2 regions of the Pallidibacillus thermolactis genome follow, and region 2 is predicted to be linked to the other one. Evidence: riboswitches for the same ligand, from Rfam matches in the RefSeq annotation. Region 2 holds a riboswitch; the other holds the start of a gene.
What was found. A riboswitch is a leader RNA that binds a small molecule or an ion and turns the genes downstream of it on or off. The one in region 2 is predicted to bind cobalamin.

Region 1 (3,427 bases), on a different contig from region 2:
AAAAGGCAAGTAAGCTACCAATTCCTGTTGCCAAGCCGGCTATTAAGGTTAAAGTGAATGCGATTAATACATTTTCTGTCATCCGCTATTCTTCCTTTCCAAACTAAATATATGTTCTTATAGTGTTCCCTATATTTAACATATGTTCCAATGTTTAAAAATATATGGAAAAACAAAAAGTTTCCCTTGGTAAACATTTTAATACAAGGGAAAATATTCGACAACTATAAAGAATTACTTTCGAAACTTTCACGTTTAAACGACTTTATAATAAAAAAAACCAGTCTCCGAAGAAACTGGTTAAGGCCACTTTTGCCGTATTTGATAATGAAGTTTATAAACCACCACTCTTACAAGTGGGTGTTTGCAGAAGCGTTCCTGCATGCCCTTCAAGTCTTTTAGACGAAGATTTGTCATTCCCGCTTCATCTCTTAAACTCCCGATTTATTATTTAGGTTAAAACTTTATTAACATTACGTACAATGTAGCTCTTGATTAAAGATTAAATGATTTTGATATAGATTTCAATGGCTATCTTTTAATCTTTTGATATTGCATGTATTTCTCTAATTTGTACAGTATCTTCCTATTTTTTCTTAAATGTATCAGGCATGACAGCGGCAATCACCTCTCCTTTAGCACAAAAGATATCGTCTGCAAACATCTCCGTCACTACCTTCCATTTTTTCGGATGGATCTCTTCTACTGTACCAACTGCTTTTAAAAGTGCCCCTTCTGGCGTAGGTTTCAGATAATCTATATGTAAAGAAGCTGTGACAAAACGTGGAGGTTCTGTCCCATCGCCAATTTCGTGGCCATTTTTCCGATGAAGGACAAGGGCCGCTGAACCCATGCTATGACAATCGATTAAAGACGCAATTAATCCACCGTAAATAAAACCAGGAATGCCTATTTGATCTTTCGTTGGTCTATAGTATGTAACAGTCTGATTCGTGTTGTTTAACCAACCAGTCCGAAAATGGTGACCATCTTTATGTAATCTACCACAACCATAACACCAAGCAATCTCGTCCCTGTAATAATCCTGAACAGCTTTTTCAATAAATTCTTTCATACTATCTCCCCCTTTAAATTTTATTATAATAAATATTGTTCCAAATATTAATAATTATATATAGATGTAAAGTCCTTCTGTCTATATGTTTTCTTTATCATACTTTCAAAGTTTGACAGACTTAAAATTTCGTATTATTATTTTTATAAGAAAATTTCATAAGAAGAAATAGGTTGACTTGAAAAAGTCATTAAAAGGGAAGTTCGGTGTAAATCCGACGCGGTCCCGCCACTGTGAATGGGAGTTCTCTATTATTTTCCACTGTCTTTATAGATGGGAAGGAAATAGAGAATGATGATCATGAGCCAGGAGACCTGCCTATTTTCTAACGCCATAACCCTACGTGGATTTAGGGAGGTGTGTCTGCTGGAAAGAATTTTTTGTTCTTTCGTGCGCAAATACATCTCCTCCATGGGATGTTTTTTTTATGGCAAAAAATCTCAAAGGAGGATATTCGTATGAATCAAAAAAAATTACTCGCTGCTTTCCTTTTCTCGATCTTACTTATTTTAGTTGGTTGTCAAAATGGGGCCAAAGATACAACAACTGAGAATTCCACCCCTGCAAGTCAAGGAAATGAGACCAAACAGGAAGAAGTTCAAGAAATTACAGCAACAATTGAAATATTTGACTTGGAAGACAAGAAGGTTGAATCAAAAACCGTTGAATTGAAAGACAAACAATCTTTAATGGAAGTATTAAAAGAGAATTTTGAAGTTGATGAAACCAATGGATTTATCAATGGTGTTGGTGAATTACGTGCCAATAGTGATGAAAAACAATATATTGCTATTAAAGTGAATGGCGAATTAGCTGCTGTCGGTGCCAATGATTTAATAATTGAAGATGGTGACGTAGTGTCTTTAAGCCTTGAAGTTTGGGAGTAATATTTAAGATGAATGCCAAACGAATTAGTTTATTAGCAATGTTGATCACCATCGCCGTTGTCGGACGAATTATCTTTACCTTCATCCCGAACGTACAACCGATGACAACCATTATTATTATCGCCTCTTTTCTTGTCAGTCCTATGGAGGCGATTGTCATTGCTGTATTAAGTACAATTCTATCAAATTTATACTTAGGGATGGGGCCATGGGCAATATGGCAAGTATTGATTTGGGCAATGATTGGACTTATAAGTGGTTTATTAGGTAGAGTCCATACTAAAATACCGCTACCCATTCTTGTTATGTATGCGGGATTTTGTGGTTTATTTTACGGATTTATTATGTCTATTGCGATGTCCTTTATTATGGAAATGGACTTTTGGGTCTATTATTTAGCTGGACTTCCTTTTGATATGAGCCATGCTATTGGAAATATGGTGTTTTTTGCTATTCTATATCCTGTACTTTTTAGACTTTTTAAAAGAAAAAAAGTTGGATTAGATCGATGGATGTAAATGTTCTTTACAATTTATTTTGTTAATTTTAAAGGGGCTTTTGGAAATAGCTCCTTTATTTTATTTGGTATTGTTTAAATATTTTAATAAATGTTAACGCATCCGAATCAACGTGATAAGAGAATACCCCTTTATTTGTATGTAAATACAATATACCTCCATCTTTACCTAAGGGTTTATAAGAGATATCAAAAACCGTTTTTAATGGGAATTCATGATATTTCGTCGTTATTTTATCATGATATAAGTACATGTTTCGTTCTTCTTTAATTATCTTCTGTTTAAAGTCCATAAAATCAAGTTCACGTTTTACTACCATATACTTTTGCACCGCTAAGACCTTACTCAACGATCCCGCCTCCATTTCATTACTGTTCTAGTGTAACAAGTGAAACATATAAATTCAAAAATAACAAATAAAACTTTTAACGATACTTATAAAATTTACATTTTAATCTATTAATCTTTCTAATTGACACTTATAATGTGTTTAAATGACTACTTACGAAAAAAAGTTGACCCACTTTGGGTCAACCTTCTCACTAGGGGGAACTATAATGAATGGTCACAAATGTTTCACCAAGGAACAAACTTAACATAGAACCTTGTTTTCTATTATTTACCTTCTAGTTCCCGTTTATACTTTTCAAATTCTTTTGTTGTACAACGAACCCAGTGTCTTGGGCGGATTTCTCTGAATTGTGGTTGTTCACTTGTGTCTAGCTGAGATGGGTCATACACTTGACGGATACGATTGCGTTCATAATTCGGGTCGGGAAGTGGAACTGCTGAAAGAAGTGATTTTGTATAAGGATGTATAGGGTTCTTATATAGTTCATCACTATCAGCAAGCTCAACCATATGGCCTAAGTGCATAACGCCAATACGATCACTAATATATTTAACCATAGAAAGGTCATGGGCAATAAATAAATAAGTTAGGCCCC
Region 2 (3,427 bases):
TCAATAACATTATCAAGCATGCGTACTTGTATAGGTATTAATCGTTCTAAAACGTTATCCGGAACAGCCTTTCCTAAATTAATAGAACTTAAATTACATACAACAAAATCACCAGACTTGTATTTTTTTACAATGATATTTTCTTCGACAATATTCTCTTCAATATATTTTGTTGGGGACTGATTTTGAACAATTTCTGTACATAAATTAGAACAATAAATCATACCTTCATGGGTATTTGGATTTTGTCTGTTCACTTCATCACGGTAAAACATAAAAGGAGCACCTGTTTCAAGCTGAGAGCGCATCATTCGTTTCATGATTTCAATGGCCGGTACTTTCTTCATGGATTGTAAATTTGCATGAATACATTGCTTATATTTTTCCCTCCAAGATCCGTCACCTTTTGTTTCATCATAGTAATCCTCTAAAGAAAAACCCATCACTTGACGTACTTCATGGGGATCGAACAAATACCAGTCTCCTCTTTTTTCAACTTGCTCCATGAAAAAGTCAGGAATACATACACCCGTGTATATATCGTGGGCACGTAAACGTTCGTCACCATTATTTAATTTCAAATCTAGAAAGTCTTCGATATCCCTGTGCCAAACATCTAAATAAACAGATATCGCTCCCTTTCTCGTCCCTAACTGATCAACGCTTACAGCGGTATTATTCAATTGTTTAATCCACGGTACAACACCGCTCGACATACCTTTAAACCCTTTAATTGAACTACCTCTAGCACGGATTTTCCCTATATATACGCCTATTCCCCCGCCATTTTTTGAAAGTTGAGCTATATCGCTATTGCTATCATAAATTGCTTGTAAACTATCATGGACTGTATCTATGAAACAACTAGATAATTGACCATGAGTTTTTCCGGCATTAGCCAGAGTTGGTGTCGCAACTGTCATATATAAATGACTTAACGCCCAGTAAGCTTCTTTTACATGTTTTGTGCGTTCTGGCAACGACTCGTCCTGCATTAAATACATGGCTATTATCATCCAACGTTCCTGTGGCAATTCATACGTTTTTTTGTCAAAATCCACGGCAAGATATCGCGTTGCTAATGTGTAAATACCAGGGTATGTAAATAATAAGTCTCGTTCTGGTTTTATCAGTTTCCCGAAGTATTCAATTTCTTTTTTAGAATATTTTTCTAATAGTATTGGAGAATAGATTCCCTTTTCAATTAATAGAGAAATTAAATGATAGAAAGAACCGTATTGATTTGAAGAAGGATAGCCACGGTTTTCTGCAGCTTTTTTGTATAACATATGTAAATAGATTCTAGCTGCAAAATAAGTCCATTCTGTATTTGCTTCATCAATATTTTCTAGCGCGTATTTAATTAAAATATCGATATCAATTTCGAAGATGTTTTCCAAATGATTGAACTTTAATATTTTCTCTTTATACGTATCCGTCTTGATACTTAATCCTTTTGCCCATTCATCAATAAGCTCTAACAGTTGATTTGTTTCATAGTTCATCATCGTTTTCACTACCGCTTCCTCCTTTATAAATACAAAAAAACCGTTCATTCGGGATGAACGGCTTAAAACGACAGAAAGGCAGTATAAAATGATAGTATTATACTATAAAAAATTTCTATCGTTTCAGCTTCTTACACCCCGAAGAATCGAAACTTCAAGTTATGGCAGGTCTCCTGGCTCGTGCTTCTTCCTAATAAAGCCCTTCCCATATCGACACCAGCTACAGCAATCGATACAGTGGGTTTGCTTATTCGTCCACACTTACAGTTGCGGGGGCAGCTCCAGATTTTCACTGGATTCCCTTTTAAGACATGAAACATGTCACCATAACTCAAACACAACATAATGTATTTTATTTTACTCATTCGTACAACATATTGAAATACTATCATATTATCAATCGATTTACAACTATATTCACGCTCAATAAATAAAAATTGATTCTCTTCTATCTAATAAAATTGTTTTTCAAGACCATTGACGTTTATTTGAAAATATTTTAGGGGCTTGCGTTTTAAAGCCCCAACATAATATACATGCATTATTCAAATTAATATACATCGAAAACTTTTTTACAGTCCTTTTTGCTTCTTTCTTGACGAATTCATTTTGCGTCCTTTTTCACGATTGGTCGTCCCTTGCCCTTCTGTTTCATGGGAACTTAAACCGATAGTAGATGGATCTGCTTTTCTTTTTGGCATAGATATCACCTCCAATAATAGTATTCCTTAAATGGAGTTAAGCTATCATAGAAATGTTCATATTTTCACCTTTTAATAAATCAAAAACCGAAGTATATGAACTTCCATATACTCCGGTATATTTAAAACTAGCTTACAGTTTCTACTTCTGTATCGTTCCGATTTTGTTCTGTGCGCTCTACATAAACTGTACAAACTGCATCCCCAGTAATATTCATCGCTGTACGGCACATATCAATTAAACGGTCAACACCAAGAACTAAGGCAATTGCTTCAACAGGTAAGCCGACAGATGTTAATACCATTGACAACATTATAATTCCAACTCCAGGGACACCTGCCGTACCAATACTTGCCAATGTTGCCGTTAATATAACGGTCAATAATTGAGCAAGTGTTAATTCAACTCCTACAACTTGTGCAATAAACACCGTAGCAACACCTTGCATGATCGCTGTTCCGTCCATATTGATAGTCGCTCCTAACGGTTGTACAAAACCACTAACGACTTTGGAAACTCCGAGATTTTTTTGGGCAGTTTCCATTGATACAGGCAAAGTAGCATTGCTACTAGACGTACTAAAAGCAACAATCATTGCTGGAGAAAAACCTTTAAAAAATTGAATCGGATTCATTTTTCCTAAAACTTTAATTGCAGATCCATAAACGAGGACTAGATGAAGAAGGAACACAAATATTACAACCAAAAAGTATTTACTCATTGCCAAGATTGCATCGATTCCTTGCCCACCAATTGCCGTCGCTATTAAGGCAAATGCCCCATACGGTGCTAATTTCATGATGACATGAACTAGATACATGAGTACATCATTTGCCTGCTCGACCAACTTTACTAAACCTTGCACTTTGCTATGAAGTTTAGATAAAGCAAAGCCGATAAAAATTGCAAAGACAATCATTTGCAACATATTTTCTGTAGCCATTGCCTCTATAGGGTTAGTTGGAATAATATTGAGTAACGTATCCATAACTGGTGGCGTTTCTTTCGGTTCAAATCCTTCTCCGTCCAATGAATAATTCCCGACCCCTGGTTTCACTAATAATGATGTTACTAAGGCTAATGTAATGGCTAGCGCAGTTGTTACAAGAAAAAATGAAACCGTTTTCAAACCAATACGACCCAATTTCTTTGGATCACTAATCCCTGCTGTACCTAAAATGAGTGTCACAAGTACAATCGGAACTACCATCATTTTT

Region 1: it holds a riboswitch for cobalamin, as region 2 does, so the genes downstream of both, OEV82_RS10230 (DUF4430 domain-containing protein) here and OEV82_RS07040 (ribonucleoside-diphosphate reductase subunit alpha) in region 2, are expected to answer to the same signal.

Annotation. Positions count from the first base shown of each region.
Region 1 is NZ_JAOUSE010000030.1:10,891-14,317, reverse strand. Features, by position in the region: gene zupT (zinc transporter ZupT) at 1-82, opposite strand, end outside; RNA gene ssrS (6S RNA) at 300-494, opposite strand; gene OEV82_RS10235 (PaaI family thioesterase) at 587-1,075, opposite strand; cobalamin riboswitch at 1,229-1,411, shown strand; gene OEV82_RS10230 (DUF4430 domain-containing protein) at 1,534-1,962, shown strand; gene OEV82_RS10225 (ECF transporter S component) at 1,971-2,480, shown strand; gene OEV82_RS10220 (hypothetical protein) at 2,536-2,829, opposite strand; gene OEV82_RS10215 (ABC transporter ATP-binding protein) at 3,096-3,427, opposite strand, start outside.
Region 2 is NZ_JAOUSE010000015.1:39,054-42,480, forward strand. Features, by position in the region: gene OEV82_RS07040 (ribonucleoside-diphosphate reductase subunit alpha) at 1-1,508, opposite strand, end outside; cobalamin riboswitch at 1,655-1,852, opposite strand; gene OEV82_RS07045 (YuzL family protein) at 2,081-2,209, opposite strand; gene OEV82_RS07050 (dicarboxylate/amino acid:cation symporter) at 2,338-3,427, opposite strand, start outside.